Linked DNA regions of Microbispora sp. ZYX-F-249. The protein of the gene in region 1 interacts with the protein of each later gene in a pairwise test. Links are inferred from orthologs where the notes say so. Each region holds a gene or a part of one and is shown on either strand. Other genes may lie near its edges.

Evidence for each region. Proteins that work in one complex are often made in the same cells at the same time.
Region 2: the proteins of AAH991_RS01485 (region 1) and AAH991_RS13115 interact in binary tests that used the Escherichia coli proteins (3 or more experiments, as listed by UniProt). The link is inferred for Microbispora sp. ZYX-F-249 from one-to-one orthologs.

The regions. Positions count from the first base shown.
Region 1 is NZ_JBDJAW010000001.1:337,258-344,922, reverse strand. What follows is about bases 3,200-6,198. They hold AAH991_RS01485 (sulfate/molybdate ABC transporter ATP-binding protein), read right to left. Parts: upstream 5,181-6,198; coding sequence 4,218-5,180; downstream 3,200-4,217. Other genes in these bases: cysT (sulfate ABC transporter permease subunit CysT), read right to left, coding at 5,960-6,198; AAH991_RS01480 (sulfate ABC transporter permease subunit), read right to left, coding at 5,170-5,967; AAH991_RS01490 (RrF2 family transcriptional regulator), read right to left, coding at 3,796-4,188; AAH991_RS01495 (serine/threonine-protein kinase), read right to left, coding at 3,200-3,757. In the rest of the region: AAH991_RS01510 (LLM class flavin-dependent oxidoreductase), read left to right, coding at 1-756; AAH991_RS01505 (SCO5389 family protein), read right to left, coding at 788-1,174; AAH991_RS01500 (ATP-binding protein), read right to left, coding at 1,271-2,215; more of AAH991_RS01495, read right to left, coding at 2,300-3,199; more of cysT, read right to left, coding at 6,199-6,754; AAH991_RS01470 (sulfate ABC transporter substrate-binding protein), read right to left, coding at 6,765-7,665. UniProt on the Escherichia coli protein: Part of the ABC transporter complex CysAWTP involved in sulfate/thiosulfate import. Responsible for energy coupling to the transport system.
Region 2 is NZ_JBDJAW010000008.1:211,871-219,355, forward strand. The notes cover bases 1,761-4,579. They hold AAH991_RS13115 (glutamate-5-semialdehyde dehydrogenase), read right to left. Parts: upstream 3,889-4,579; coding sequence 2,632-3,888; downstream 1,761-2,631. Other genes in these bases: AAH991_RS13105 (serine/threonine-protein kinase), read right to left, coding at 1,761-1,785; AAH991_RS13110 (LuxR C-terminal-related transcriptional regulator), read left to right, coding at 1,960-2,628; proB (glutamate 5-kinase), read right to left, coding at 3,903-4,579. In the rest of the region: AAH991_RS13100 (M48 family metallopeptidase), read left to right, coding at 1-135; more of AAH991_RS13105, read right to left, coding at 184-1,760; more of proB, read right to left, coding at 4,580-5,033; GTPase ObgE, read right to left, coding at 5,059-6,408; rpmA (50S ribosomal protein L27), read right to left, coding at 6,505-6,762; rplU (50S ribosomal protein L21), read right to left, coding at 6,809-7,123; AAH991_RS13140 (Rne/Rng family ribonuclease), read right to left, coding at 7,312-7,485. UniProt on the Escherichia coli protein: Catalyzes the NADPH-dependent reduction of L-glutamate 5-phosphate into L-glutamate 5-semialdehyde and phosphate. The product spontaneously undergoes cyclization to form 1-pyrroline-5-carboxylate.

The DNA.
Region 1 (7,665 bases):
GCGCTGGCGGAGCAGGCGGCGATTCTCCATCACGTGTCGGACGGCAGGTTCCGGCTCGGTGTCGGGCGTGGGGGCCCGTGGCTGGAGCTTGAGGTCTTCGGCACCGGCACGGCGAGGTTCGAGCGGGGTTTCCCCGAAGCGCTCGATCTGCTGTGCGCGGCCCTGAACGGCGGCCCGGTGGCGGCGGACGGCGAGTTCTTCCGGTTCCGGGAGGTCTCGATGGTCCCGCAGGCCCGGATGTCGCCGGTCGTCGCCTGCACGTCGGACGGCACGGTCCGGCTCGCCGCCCAGCGGGGGCTGCCCATGCTGCTCGGCTTGCACATCGGCGACGAGGAGCGGGCGGAGATGGTCGCCGCCTACGACGCGTACGCCGCCGACGAGGCGCCCCCGGCAGCCCATGTGGGAGCCGCGCTCGGCTATGTCGCGGACACGACCGAGCAGGCCGTACGGGAGATGCGGGAGTCGTTGCCGCGCTGGCTCGGGCCGGGACTGGCCGGATACGTTCCCGTGGACGGCCGGCCGCCGCCGCGGCGCGACATTCCGGAGTACGTGGACCTGCTGTGCCGGATCCACCCCGTGGGATCCGCGGAGCACTGTGTGGAGAAGATCACCACGACGGTGGCGCGGACCGGGCTGCGGCACCTCATCCTGATGGTCGAGGGCGCCGGGGACCGCGTGCGGACGCTGGAGAACATCGCCCGCCTCGGCGCCGAGGTGCTTCCCGCGGTGCGGCGAAGCGAGCCGGGGGCGGTGTGAACCGGAGCGCCGCCCCCGGCCGGACATCAGGTCAGCAGTCGACCAGTTCCGGGCTCTGGTTCAGGATCTGCGCGCGGGGCGTGACGAACTCGCGGTAGGCGTCGGTGGCCTCCGGCCGGAACACGGCGACGCGGTGGCAGTTCTGGAAGGCCAGCCGTACGCCGAAGTGCCTTTCGAGGGCGCCGCGCATCGCGTCGCTGGCCAGGCAGCGCAGCAGCTGACCACGGGCGGTCTCGTCGGGCGGCGGCACCTGGTTGTCGGCGAAGTCGGCGCCGGACCGGTCCCGCCGCTCGACCAGTGCGGTGATCGTCGCCCAGGCGTACGGCAGGGAGTCGCGGACGCAGGCGACGAAGGCCGCGTCGTCCACCTCACCGGCGCGGGCCTGGTCGAGCAGGTCGTTGGGCACGGACAGCGACATGAGCTGTTCTCCTCTCGGCGTCTGCTCAGAGAGCGGGGACGCAGTTGACGGTAGATCGAACGCGCCGGGTCTCCATGTGGCGCGGAGGCGACACGTTCATTGGGTGGCGACGGCGGGGCCGTACACGAAGCCGGGGTCGATCTGTGCGGCCAGGTCCTGTCCGGTGGCGCGGTTCGCCCACGCGTGGGCGTTCCTGAGGTGGAATTCGGCCGCCTGCCTGCCGAACTTCGGCCAGTCCTTGGGCTGCGCGTCGAGCCGGTCGAGCAGGGTGGCGAGGGCCTGGCGGCCGGCGGGCTCCAGGTCGTCGAGCGTGAACGGCCGGCCCTGCTCCATGCCGCGGATGGCGGGGGAGTGGCCGAACCAGGTCAGCAGGTCGTCGCCGACGTGCTCGCGGAGGAAGCCGACGTCCTCCGGCGAGTGGACCTTGTTGCCCACGACGGCGATCTGGACGTCGAACCCGGCGGCGTGGTCGCGATACTGCCGGTAGACGCTCACGCCCTGCCGGGTCGGCTCGGCGACCAGGATCGTGAGGTCGAACCGGGTGAACAACCCGGAGGCGAAGGAGTCCGCCCCGGCGGTCATGTCCACCACGACGTACTCGCCGGGGCCGTCGACCAGGTGGTTGAGGTAGAGCTCGACCGCGCCGAGCTTGGAGTGGTAGCAGGCGACGCCGAGGTCGTCCTCCTCGAACGGGCCGGTGACCATGAGCGAGACGCCCTCGACACGGCGGGACGGGAAGAACGGGTCGTCCAGCCGGATCAGCCGCGAGCCGCGCCCCGGCGGGGTCGTCTTGACCATGGAGGCCGCGTCGCGGATCAACGGATTGTCGCCGCGCAGGTAGTCCTTGATCTCGGTGAGCATCCCGCCCAGCGGAGGCGGTGGCTCGGCCGCGTCCACAGGCAGGCCCAGGGCCAGGCCGAGGTGCTGGTTGATGTCGGCGTCGATGGCGACGACCGGCCCTCTCCGCGTCGCGTATCTCGCGAACAGCGACGACAGCGTGGTCTTGCCGCTTCCGCCCTTGCCGACGAACGCCACTCGCATACGGCCCCCCAAGATGAAATGAAAACCGTTGTCACTTTCACTCGTGCGTCATCATGACACAGCAGGGAACGGCGCGGGCGGATTTCAGGCCGGTCGGAAGAGCGAGAGCACCTTGGCGAGCGTGGGCCGCAGGGCATCCCACCCGGCGGCGGGGGTGGTCCAGGTGAGCACGCTCGTCGTCGTGCCCGTGGAGATCACCCGGCGGTACTGGCGATACTCCACTCCCTTGGCCAGATGGTCCCGGGCGGACGCCTTGCGCGGAATCCAGGCGAACTCCCAGTCGGCGGCGGGACCGTGCTCGTCGCTCACGGACTCGAGCCGGAACCGCCGGTAGGACTTGGCGGCCGGGCGGAGAATCTCCTCCGCCTCGCCGAGCGCCGCCAGAGGGTCGGTGCCGCGCTGCGCGGTCACCTCCACCGTGAACGCCGCCGCGCCGTCCGGCGAGCGCCACGAGGTCGAGTACGGCCCCTCCTCACGGGTCCAGCCGCGGGGCACGCCGGCCCGCCACCCGGCGCCGGACGTGTGCCACCTCAGCTTCAGCCGCCGGCCGGACGCCGGCGAAGTGACGGACGCCGGCGAAGTGACGGACGCCGACGGGGAGACGGGGGAGGCGACCGCCCCGGTCCCGGCCCGGCCTTCGTGACCGCCGGGCCGCAGCACCGCCCATCCCCCTACCGCGCACGCGACCAGGACGCCCGCCGCCAGTCCGGTGAGGAGCCGGGTACGGCCGGGCCCCCGGCGTACGGGCCGGTCCGGGGCGGGCGGTTCGACCTCGGCGAGCAGGCGGTCGGCGGTCTCCGCGTCGATCCGCCGCCGGGGCTCCCGGGCCAGCAGCCCGGTCAGCACCGCGCGGAGCTCCTCGGGCGTCTCCTCGAGCGGTCCCGGAGGGACGGACGGCGGCCGGCCGGTGACGGCCAGGTGGAGGGTGGCGCCCAGCGACCACAGGTCGGCGGCGACCGTGCGCGGGCCGCCGGCGGCCCGTTCGGGGGCGAGGTACGTCCGGGGCCCCCGGTCGCCGGTCTCCGGAGCGCGGGCGAACGCCGGGTCGGTGGCCGGGATCGACACGCCGAAGTCGGCGAGCAGCACCCGCCCGTCGTGCGCGAGGAGCACGTTGGCCGGCCGGACGTCGCCGTGCCGTACGCCGTCCGCGTGGGCGTGCGTGAGCGCGGACAGCACCGCGCGGGCGATGCGCGCGGCCTCGGCGGCGGGCAGGGGCCCGTCGCCGGAGACCACCCCGTCGAGTGAGCGCGAGGGAACCAGTTCCGTCACGACGTACGGCGTGTCGTTCTCTTCGGCGACGTCGTGGACGGCGGCGATGTGGGGATGGCGCAGCCGTTCGGCCTGGCGGACCTCGCGGGAGATCCGCTGGACGAGCCGCAGCCGCGCGGTCTCGCTCAGATCGGGGGGCAGCAGGATCTCGCGGATCGCGACGGGCCGGTCGAGCAGCGTGTCGCGGCCCTCCCACACCAGCCCGGCGCGGCCGTGGCCGAGGGCGCGGACCAGCCGGTATCGCCCGACGATGAGCTGCCCAGCAGTACCCATAGCGGAGTCTTGCACAAACCGGGATCAGAGGGGCGCCGTCAGAGGGGTGGCAGCGCTCCCGTCGCGATGTGGGCGAGTGTGACCTCGGTGAGCGTCGCCTGCTCGTGGTCGCGCAGCGCCGTCCAGACGTATCCCAGCGGTTCGGCGACGCCGTGGAAACCCTCGCTGTCCTGCGGCGCCCCCTCCATGATGAACACGACGTCGGCGAGCGTGATCTGCTCGGCGGGCCGCGCGAGCCAGTAGCCGCCGTCGGGCCCGCGCTGGCTGTTGATGAGGCCGGCCCGCCGCATCTGCAGCAGGATGTTGTCGAGGAACCGCCGCGGAATGCGCTGCGCGGCCGCGATCCGCTCGGCCGGAACCGGCCCCGGCGCCGCCGCGGCCAGTTCGGCGGCGGCGCGCAGGGCGTACTGGGTCCGTACGGAAAGCCGCATGGCTCACACAGCGTCCGTCATTGTGTCCGTCACAGCGCGAGGGCCAGGGACCGGGCGCCGGGCGCGGGCCGCAGGTGCACGGTGTCGCCCGGCCCGAGACCGAGCCGGTCGGCCTGCTCCCGCGTCACCTGGACCCACGCGTCCTGCCCGCCGATCTCCACCTCCACGCGCACCTCGAAGCCGAGCCGTACGACGCGGGAGACCACGGCGGGCGAGCCGCCCTCGACGGGGTCCTGGCTGATCTCGATGTCGTGCGGGCGGACCAGGTTGCCGCCGAGCTCGGTGACCGGGCCCAGGAAGCGCATGACGAACGGGTTGGCCGGGTTGTCGTACACCTCGCCGGGGCTGCCGGCCTGCACGACCTCGCCCCCGGCCAGCACCACGATCGTGTCGGCGACCTCGATGGCCTCCTCCTGGTCGTGGGTGACGAACACGGTGGTGACGTGGACCTCGTCGTGCAGCCGGCGCAGCCACGCCCGCAACTCCTTGCGCACCTGCGCGTCCAGGGCGCCGAACGGCTCGTCCAGCAGCAGCACCTCGGGCTCCACCGCGAGCGCCCGGGCCAGGGCCATGCGCTGGCGCTGGCCTCCCGACAGCTGGGACGGGTAGCGGTCGGCCAGTTTCTCCAGGTGGACCAGCTCCAGCAGCTCCATCACCCGCTTGCGGATCTCGTCCTTGGGCCGCTTGCGGATCTCCAGCCCGAAGGCCACGTTGCGGAAGACCGTGAGGTGCTTGAAGGCGGCGTAGTGCTGGAACACGAAGCCGACGTTGCGCCGCTGCGGGGACAGCCGGGTGGCGTCTACGCCGGAGATCCGGACCGCGCCGGTGTCGGGCCGTTCCAGACCGGCGATCACCCGCAGCAGCGTCGACTTGCCCCCGCCGCTCGGGCCGAGCAGCGCGGTGAGCGACCCCGCGGCGACGTCCAGCGACACGTCGCGCAGGACCGGCGTGGCCCCGAACGACTTGTTCACGTCGCGTACCTCAATTGCCATGAGACCGATCCTTCGGGCGCAGGAGCTTGGTGAGCAGCAGGGTGACCACGGCGATCAGGGCGAGGGCCGTGGCGGCGGCGAACGCGGCCGGCTGGTCGAAGTTCTGGAACCGCTCCTCGACGAACAGGGTCAGCGTCTGGGTCTGGTCCACGAGGCGGCCGGAAACCACCGCGACCGCGCCGTACTCGCCGAGCGAACGGGCCAGGCAGAGCACCACCCCGTAGGCGAGGGCCCAGCGGATGCCGGGCAGCGTGATGCGGGCGAACACCTGGAGGCGGCCGGCGCCCAGCGTGTGCGCGGCCTGCTCCTGCTCGTCGCCGAGCTCCTCCAGGACCGGCACGATGGCACGCACGACGAGCGGCAGCGCCACGAACACCGTGGCAAGCACCATGCCGGGGGTGGAGAAGATCACCTGGATTCCCCAGCTCTCCAGGAGGCCGCCGACGGGGGCGAAGCGTCCGTACACGAGGACGAGCGCGAGCCCGACGACGACCGGCGAGACGGCCATCGGCAGGTCGATGAACGCCCCCAGCAGCCGCTTGCCGGGGAACTCGTGCCGGACGAGCAGCAGTGCGGCGCCGACCCCGAAGATCGTGTTCGCCACGACGGCCCACCCGGCGACCGTGAGCGTCACCTTGAACGCGTGCAGGGCCGACGGGGAGGTCAGCGCCTCGGCGAACGGGCCGAGCCCGTCGCCGAAGGTCCGCCAGACGATCAGCCCCACGGGCAGGATCAGCAGGAACAGGACGTAGACGACCGCGACCAGGCGCAGGACGTGCTTAGCCACGGCGGCTCCCCCAGCGTTGCAGGACGTCGAGCGCGATCAGCGCCACGAGGGCCACGACGAGCAGGACCGTCGAGATCGCGGCCGCGCCCGTGGTGTTGTCACCCTCGATCTGGCTGAAGATGTTCACCGCCGCGACCTGCGTCTTGAACGGCAGGTTGCCCGAGATGAGCACGGTCGAGCCGAACTCGGCGATCGCCCGGGTGAAGGCGAGGGCGGTGCCCGACAGCATCGCGGGGATCAGGTTCGGCAGGATGATCCGGCGGAAGGTCTGGAACGGCTTCGCGCCGAGCGAGGCCGCCGCCTGCTCCATCTCCGTGTCGAGCTCCAGCAGGACCGGCTGCACCGTACGGACGACGAACGGCAGCGTGACGAACATCAGCGCCAGCACGACTCCGGCCCTGCTGTAGGCCAGGTTGATCCCGAGGGGGGACTGCGGGCCGTACAACGCGAGCAGGACGAGACCGGCGACGATGGTCGGCAGCGCGAACGGCAGGTCGATGATCGTGTCCAGCACGGCCCGGCCGGGGAATCGGTCGCGGACCAGCACCCAGGCGATGACCGTGCCCATGACCAGGTTGACCAGGGCGACGAGCGCCGAGGCGCCGATGGTCAGGGTGAGCGCGGCCCAGGCGTCGGGGGTGGTGACCGAGCGCCAGAAGTATCCGGGCCCCTCGTCCGCCGAGCGCCAGACCACGGCGGCCAGCGGGATCAGCACGATGAGGCTCAGATACAGGACCGCGATGCCGAGGCCGGCGGCGGTGCCGCCGGCCACGCGTGACCGTCTCACTTCTCCGTCGTCACTTCTCTGTCGCCACGCCGAGCTTGCGTTCGATCTCCGCGACCTTGCCGGTCTTCGCGTCGAAGAACTCGGTCGTGATCTTGTCCCAGCCACCGAGGTCCCGGATCGTGAACAGCTGCGGCGGGGCGGGCCAGTCGAAACCGGTCACGCCGTCGACGACCGGGCGGTAGCCGTTCTTGGCGAAGATCGTCTGAGCCTCGACCGAGTAGAGGTACTTGAGGAAGGCCGCGGCCTCCGCGGGGTGGGCGCTGTTCTTGGTCACGGCCACCGGGTTCTCGATCAGGAGCGTCGAGTCCGGAATGACGTAGTCCAGCTCCTGGCCGTTCTGCTGGGCGAAGATGGCCTCGTTCTCGTACGTGAGGAGCGCGTCGCCCTTGCCGCCGGTGAAGGTCTGCAGCGCCTTGCGGCCGCTGTCGTCCTGGACCGGCACGTTCTTGAGCAGCGCGTCGAGGTACGTGAGCCCGGCGGCCTGGTCGGCGCCCTTGCTCGACTTGTAGCCGTAACCCGCGAGGAGGTTCCAGCGGGCGGCACCGGAGGTGAACGGGTTGGGCGTGATGACCTCGACCTCGGGCTTGACGAGGTCGTCCCAGGTCTTGAGGCCCTTGGGGTTGCCCTTGCGGGTGCCGATGACGACGACGGACTTCGTGAGGATCCCCCCGGTGGGACCGGAGTTCCAGTCCTCCGCGACGATGCCGGCCTTCACGAGCCGGGTGATGTCGGTCTCCAGGGAGAACTCGACGATGTCCGCCTTGAGGCCGTTCGCCACGGCGCGGCTCTGGTCGCCGGACGCGCCGAACGACTGGGTGAAGGTGATGTTCTTGCCCTCGGGCGTCTTCTGGAACGCCTTGATGATGTCCTCGAACGCCGCCTGGGGGGTGGAGTAGGCGACCAGCGCCAAC
Region 2 (7,485 bases), on another replicon or contig:
GCGGCGGCCAACTCCTACCGCGAGTCCTGGGCCCAGTCGCAGGACCCGTTCATCGGCGTGCTGCGCGACGTCGCCGAGGGCGCGGTCAACGCCGGCGAGCGTATCTTCAACCGCTTCGCCCGCCGCGAGAACTGACCCCGGGACGCGCCCGCGGGCTGCCCGCGGCCGTCAGAAAGAAGGCCGTCAGAAGAAGAAGGCCAGGGCGCGCACGGCCGCCGCGCAGAGCGCGACGAAGCCGCCCAGGACGGCGAGCGCGCGCAGGCCCTCCCGCCGCAGGCCGGGAATGGCCGCTCCCGCGCGCTCGATCTCCCGTCCGATGATCGCGCCGCTGACGACGCCGAACGCGACGCCGGCGATGGTGACGGGCACGGGCCGCGTCCACCACTCCGGCTCCAGCCGCGCCCCCGAGCCCGCCCACAGCGCCGCGAACGCCGCCGCGGCGGCGGGCAGCCCCGGCCACGCGGCGGCCGACAGCAGCGAGCCCGCGAGCGTGAGCGGGAACGCCAGCGCGCGCAGGAGTGCGCGGGCGCGGCCGGGCCTGCGGCCGCGCACCAGCCAGTGGCTGGTCCACACGGCCCTGGTCACCACGGCGAAGGCCGCCGTGATCGCGAAGGTCGCGAGCGGGTAGATCACCGACGCCACCACGCACGGGACGGCCAGCAGGGCGACCAGGACCAGGGCGGCGTTCCCGGTGGGGATGCCGAGCGCCCCCTCGGGCGCGTGGGTGTCCGCGCGGCCGCCGGCGGACCTGGCCTGTGCGCCCGTCCCGCCGCGCCCACGTGGACGCTCCGCGGCCTGGCCCTTTGCCGCCGGGTCCGCGGTCTGCCCCGTCGCCGTACGGGCGGGCGCCTCCGCGCGGACCCGCGCGACCGCCTCCGCCCCGACCCTGTCGGCGGCGCGATCGGCGCTCCTGTCGGCCCTGTCGGCCGCCCTGTCGGTGACACGGTCGGTGACGCGGTCGGTGACACGGTCGGCGGCGGACGTCTCGCTGACCCGGGCGAGCCGGGACAGGCGGTCGGCCAGCAGGGCCGCGGTGGGACGGCGGGCCGGGTCGCGGTGCAGCGCCGCCCGCACCAGCGGCAGCAGGGCCGCGGGGACCCCCACGAGATCGGCCTTGCCGTTGAGCACGGCGTACATCTGCGACTCCGCCGTGCCCCGCCCGAAGGTCGGCCGTCCGGTGGCGGCGAACGCCACGGTGGCGGCCCAGCCGTGGACGTCGGCGGGCTCCCCCACCGTCTCGTCCGAGAACACCTCGGGAGCGCAGTAGCCGGGCGTGCCGAGGAACGCGCCGGTCATCGTGACCCGCGTCGCGTCGAGCACCTGGGCGATGCCGAAGTCGATCAGCACCGGCCCGTCCTCGCCCAGCAGGACGTTGGCCGGCTTGACGTCGCGGTGCACGACCCCGGCCGCGTGGATGATCGCCAGCGCGGCCGCGAGGCCCTGCGCCAGCGCGATGAGCCGGGACTCCTGCAGCGGCCCGCGCCGCCGTACGGCGTCGAGGAGGTTCTCCCCCTCGATGTACTCCATCACGAGGTACGGCCGGTCGCCGGACAGGTCGGCGTCGAGCACCTGGGCGACGTACGGGCTCTCGACCCGGCGCAGCGCCCGGACCTCGCGTTCGAGTCGTAATCGGGCGTCCGGGTCGTGCTCGATGGGGTCGCGGAGCATCTTGACCGCGACGCTGTCGCCCCGGCGGCCGACGGCGAGGTACACCTCACCCATGCCACCCCGGCCCAGCCGCTCCTGCAGCGCGTAGGGGCCGACCCGACCAAGACGTCCAGCCATAGGAGCGCCAACCATAGCGGCCCGGGCGCCCGAATCGGCGGAGGCGCGCCGTCGAGGCCCCATACAAGCCGTTGCCAACCGGCTCACAAGCGCGCCCCGGCAGTCTGTCCACGACGACGACGGCCGGACCGCAGGGCCCGCGCTCCCCATCGGCGAGACGAAGACAGATGAACGATGACTGACTCCTCCGGCGCGATCACCGTCGTGATCGCCGACGATCACCCCCTGTACGTCGAGGGGATCCGGTCCGCCCTGCAGCAGGAAGCCGCGCACGCGGACGGCCTCTCCGTCGCCGCCACGGCCTGCGACGACCTCGACGCCCTCCGCCTGTGCGTACGGCTGTCGCCGCGGGTGCTGCTGGCCGACCTGGCCATGCTGGACGGGCTCGACTCCCTGCGCCGCCGCTGCCCGTCCGTACGGGTGCTCGCGCTGGGCGACGACGACGGGGAGGCGGGCTTCCTGGGCGCGCTGCGCGCCGGCGCGTACGGCTACCTGCTGAAGGACTCGCAGCCCGCGGAGATCGCGGCGGCGGTCCGGTCCGTGGCGCTCGGGCAGATGGTTTTCGGCGGCGGGCTGGCGCCCCGGCTCCTCGGCCGTCTCACCACGCCGCCGTCCCGCAGCCCGTTTCCCGGCCTCACCCAGAGGGAGCACGAGATCCTGGAGCGGCTGGCCGACGGCAGGTCCAACGCCGAGATCGCCCGCGAGCTGTGCCTGGCCACCAAGACCGTGCGCAACCACGTGAGCAACGTGCTGGCGAAGCTGGAGGCGCCGAGCCGGGTGGACGCCGCCCTGCGGGCCAGGGACGCGGGCCTCGGCTCGCGTCCCGTGCTCACGCGCGTCTGAGCGTCACCCGCGGATGTGCCCCTCGCCGGTGTAGATCCACTTCGTGGAGGTGAGCTCCGGCAGCCCCATCGGGCCGCGGGCGTGCAGCTTCTGGGTGGAGATGCCGATCTCCGCCCCGAAGCCGAACTCCCCGCCGTCGGTGAAGCGGGTCGAGGCGTTCACCGCGACCGCCGCCGAGTCCACGGTCGCCACGAACCTGCGGGCGGCCTGCTGGGAACGGGTCACGATGGCGTCGGTGTGGGCCGAGCCGTACGTGCGGATGTGCGCGACGGCGTCGTCCAGCGAGTCGACCACGGCGGCGGCGATGTCGAGGGAGAGGTACTCGGTGGTGAAGTCCTCCTCGGTGGCGGCCACGACGTCGGCGCCGTAGGCCCGCACCCGCTCGTCCCCGTGGACGGTGACGCCCGCGTCCTTCAGCGCCGTCAGCGCCTTGGGGACGAACTCGTCGGCGATGGCCGAGTGCACGAGGAGCGTCTCGGCCGCGTTGCACACCGAGGGCCGCTGCGCCTTGGCGTTCACCAGGATCTTGAGGGCGGTGTCGACGTCCGCGTCGGCGTCCACGTACACGTGGCAGTTGCCCACGCCGGTCTCGATGACCGGCACGGTCGACTCCTCGACCACGCTGTTGATCAGCGAGGCGCCGCCGCGCGGAATCAGCACGTCGACCAGGCCGCGGGCGCGCATCAGATGCTTGACCGACTCGCGGGTCCGGCCCGGCACGAGCTGCACGGCGTCCGCCGGCACCTCGGTCGCCGCCAGCGCCTGCTGCATGACGCGCACCAGCGCCGTGTTGGAGGAGTACGCGCTGGACGACCCGCGCAGCAGCACGCCGTTGCCGCTCTTGAGGCACAGCGCGGCCGCGTCCACGGTCACGTTGGGCCGGCCCTCGTAGATGATGCCGATGACACCGAGGGGCACCCGCACCTGACGCAACTCCAGGCCGTTGGGCAGCGTGCCGCCGCGCACGACCTCGCCGACCGGGTCGGGCAGGTCCGCCACCTGGCGGACGGCCGCCGCGATCGTGGCGATCCGGCCGGCGTCGAGCCGCAGCCGGTCGATCATCGCCTCCGAGGTGCCGTTCTCCCTGGCGCGGTCCACGTCCGCGGCGTTGGCCGCGACGATCTCGTCCGTGGCGGCCTCGAGGGCGTCGGCCACGGCCCGCAGCGCCGCGTCCTTCGGCGCGCGCGGCATCGGCGCGAGCACCGTCGCGGCGTCCCTCGCCGCCCGCGCGACCTTCAGAAATTCCTCTGCCTCAGACATTGCCTCGCGCTCCGTCACTTGTGGTGGTGGACAGGCTCCAATATCACGATGTCGTCCCGGTGGATCAGCTCGCGCTCGTACTCCGGGCCGAGTGTGCTGGCGAGCTCCCGGGTGGAGCGGCCGAGCAGGTCGGGGATCTCCCCCGCGTCATAGTTGACCAGACCCCGGGCGACGACGGCTCCCGACGGCGCGCACAGGTCGACCGGGTCGCCCGCGGCGAAGTCGCCCTCGACCTTCTCGACGCCCGCGGGCAGCAGCGACTTGCGCCGCCCGACCACGGCCTCGACCGCGCCGGCGTCCAGGTGCAGGCGGCCCCGGCCGGTCGTGGCGTGGGCGAGCCACAGCAGCCGGGTGCCGGGGTGCCGGCCCCCCGGGTGGAAGCAGGTGCCGATGTCGGCCCCCGCGAGCGCCTGCGCCGCGTGCGCCGCCGCGGTGAGCACGACCGGGACGCCCGCCCCGGTCGCGATGCGGGCCGCCTCCACCTTGGTGATCATGCCGCCGGTGCCGACCCGGCCGGAGGTGCCCAGCTCGACGCCTTCCAGGTCCTCGGGACCCCGGACCTCGGCGATGCGGGTGGCGCCGTCCTTGCGCGGGTCGCCGTCGTACAACGCGTCGACGTCCGACAGCAGCACCAGCCCGTCGGCGTGGGTGAGATGGGCCACCAGCGCCGCGAGCCGGTCGTTGTCCCCGAACCGGATCTCGTCGGTGGCGACCGTGTCGTTCTCGTTCACGACGGGCACGATGCCGAGCTCCAGCAGCCGGGCCAGCGCCCGCTGGGCGTTGCGGTGGTGGATGCGGCGCATCATGTCGTCGGCCGTCAGCAGCACCTGCCCCACCCGCAGGCCGTACCTCGCGAAGGACGAGGTGTAGCGGGCGACCAGCACGCCCTGCCCGACCGAGGCGGCCGCCTGCTGGGTCGCCAGGTCCTTGGGCCGGTCGCGCAGCCCCAGCGGCCCGAGCCCGGCGGCGATCGCGCCGGACGACACGAGCACGATCTGCGTGCCGGCCTTGCGCCGCGCCGCCAGCACGTCGACCAGCGCGTCCACCCGGTCGACGTCGATCGTGCCGCGGGACGTCGTCAGCGACGACGACCCCACCTTGACCACCAGCCGCGCGGCCTCGCGGATCCGTTCCCTGCCTGTCACGCCTTCTCCCACTCCGGCTCCCCGATCAGCCGAGCCTCGCGTCGCTGCCACGCGGGCCCATCGTCGCCTCCGTGCCCTGCGACGGCTGCCAGTCGAAGACGTAGCCGCCCTCCATCGAGCCGATGATCACCTCGGCGCCGGCCGTCGCACCGGCCTTGATCAGCGCCTCCTCGACCCCGAGCCGTTCGAGGCGGTCGGCCAGGTAGCCGACGGCCTCGTCGTTGGAGAAGTCGGTCTGCCGGATCCACCGCTCGGGCTTCTCACCGGTCACCTGGAAGCGGTTCTCGTCGACGCGCCGCACCGAGAACCCGGTCTCGCCGAGCTGCCTGGGCCGGATGACCAGCCGCGTGGGCTCCTCGACCGGAGCCTGCGCCCGGGCCGCCGCCACCATCTCCGCCATCGCGAACGCCAGGGACCGCAGACCCTCGTGGCTGGCCGCGGAGATCTCGAAGACGCGCAGGCCGCGCTCCTCCAGCATGGGCGTGACGATGTCGGCCAGATCCCGGCCGTCGGGCACGTCCACCTTGTTCAGCGCGACCAGCCGCGGCCGGTCCTGCAGCGACCCGTACGCCGCGAGCTCGGCCTCGATCACCTCGTAGTCGGTGACCGGGTCGCGCCCGGGCTCGATCGTCGCGCAGTCGAGCACGTGCACGATCGTCGAGCAGCGCTCGACGTGCCGCAGGAACTCGTGGCCGAGGCCCCGGCCCTCGGACGCCCCCGGGATGAGCCCCGGCACGTCGGCGACCGTGAAGACGGTCTCACCCGCCGTCACCACGCCGAGGTTGGGGATGAGCGTCGTGAACGGATAGTCAGCGATCTTGGGCCGGGCCGCGGAGAGCGCCGCGATCAGGGACGACTTGCCCGCGTTGGGGAACCCGACCAGCGCCACGTCGGCGACCGTCTTGAGTTCGAGCACGATCTCGGCCTCGTCGCCCGGCTCGCCGAGCAGCGCGAAACCCGGCGCCTTGCGCTTGGCGTTGGCCAGCGCGGCGTTGCCGAGACCGCCGAAGCCGCCCTGCGCGGCGACGTACCGGGTGCCGGCGCCGACCAGGTCGACCAGCACCTCGCCGGTCCTGGCGTCCTTCACGACCGTGCCGTTGGGCACCGGAAGGACGATGTCCTCACCGTTGGCGCCGTCCCGGTTGGAGCCCATGCCCTGCTTGCCGTTGCCCGCGCGGCGGTGCGGCCGGTGGTGGTACTCCAGCAGGGTGGCCGTGTTGGGATCCACCTCCAGGACGACGTCGCCGCCGCGTCCGCCGTTGCCGCCGTCGGGCCCGCCCAGCGGCTTGAACTTCTCCCGGTGGATGGAGGCGCAGCCGTTGCCCCCGTCACCCGCCTTGATATGCAGGACGACGTGGTCCACGAAGTCGGCCATCAGCCGCTCCCCCTAACTGCCGTATGAAAAAACGAATGAGGCGGACCGAATGCTCGATCCGCCTCATCGCGCTGCTTGCTGGTGTCCGGGGCGGATCTACTCCGCGGCCGGGACGATGCTCACCGCGCGGCGACCGCGCTTGGTGCCGAACTGCACCCGGCCGGTGGCCAGGGCGAACAGCGTGTCGTCGCCACCACGGCCGACGTTGTCGCCGGGGTGGAAGTGCGTGCCGCGCTGACGGACGATGATTTCGCCCGCGTTCACCAGCTGACCGCCGAAACGCTTCACACCGAGGCGCTGAGCGTTCGAGTCACGGCCGTTCCGGGTGGACGAGGCGCCCTTCTTGTGTGCCATGATTCACTCCCTTTCGGGGGTAAGCGGGGGTCGTCCCCCGGGAAAACTACTGTCCGGGGTTGATGCCGGTGACCTTGACCTGGGTGTACCGCTGGCGGTGACCCTGGCGCTTCTTGTATCCGGTCTTGTTCTTGTACTTCAGAATCCGGATCTTCGGGCCCTTGGTCTCGCCGAGGATCTCGGCGGTCACCTGGAACCGGGAAAGCGTGGCTGCGTCGGTGGTGACATCGCCGTCGTTGACGACGAGCACCGCCGGCAGCGACACCGAGGAGCCAACCTCTCCGGCGACCTTGTCCACCTCGAGGACGTCCCCGACGGAGACCTTCTGCTGCCTGCCGCCGCAACGAACGATCGCGTACACCGCGGAACCCTTCTACTGGCTAAATGCTGAGATGCCGCGCCCCGCATCCAGCTGCTGTCGATAACACGACCGGCGATCCGGGCAGGCGCGCGAAGCCAGGCACGCCGACACCGGGCGCACCGGTTGCCTAGGGTACCGGATATCCGGCACCCAGGTCGAACCGAGCGGACCGCCGGGTGACGAAGTCGTTACTCCGCCGTCTTCCTGCGGGAACGTCGCCGTCCCCGGGAAGCCGGCGCGGAGCCGTCGCCCTCGTCGGAGTTGGTGGGATCGGCGTCGATGGCGTCGGTGACGCTCTCGCGCGCCGAACCCGACGCCGCGGCCACCGATCCCTCGTTGGCCGCGAGCTTTTCGGCCACCGT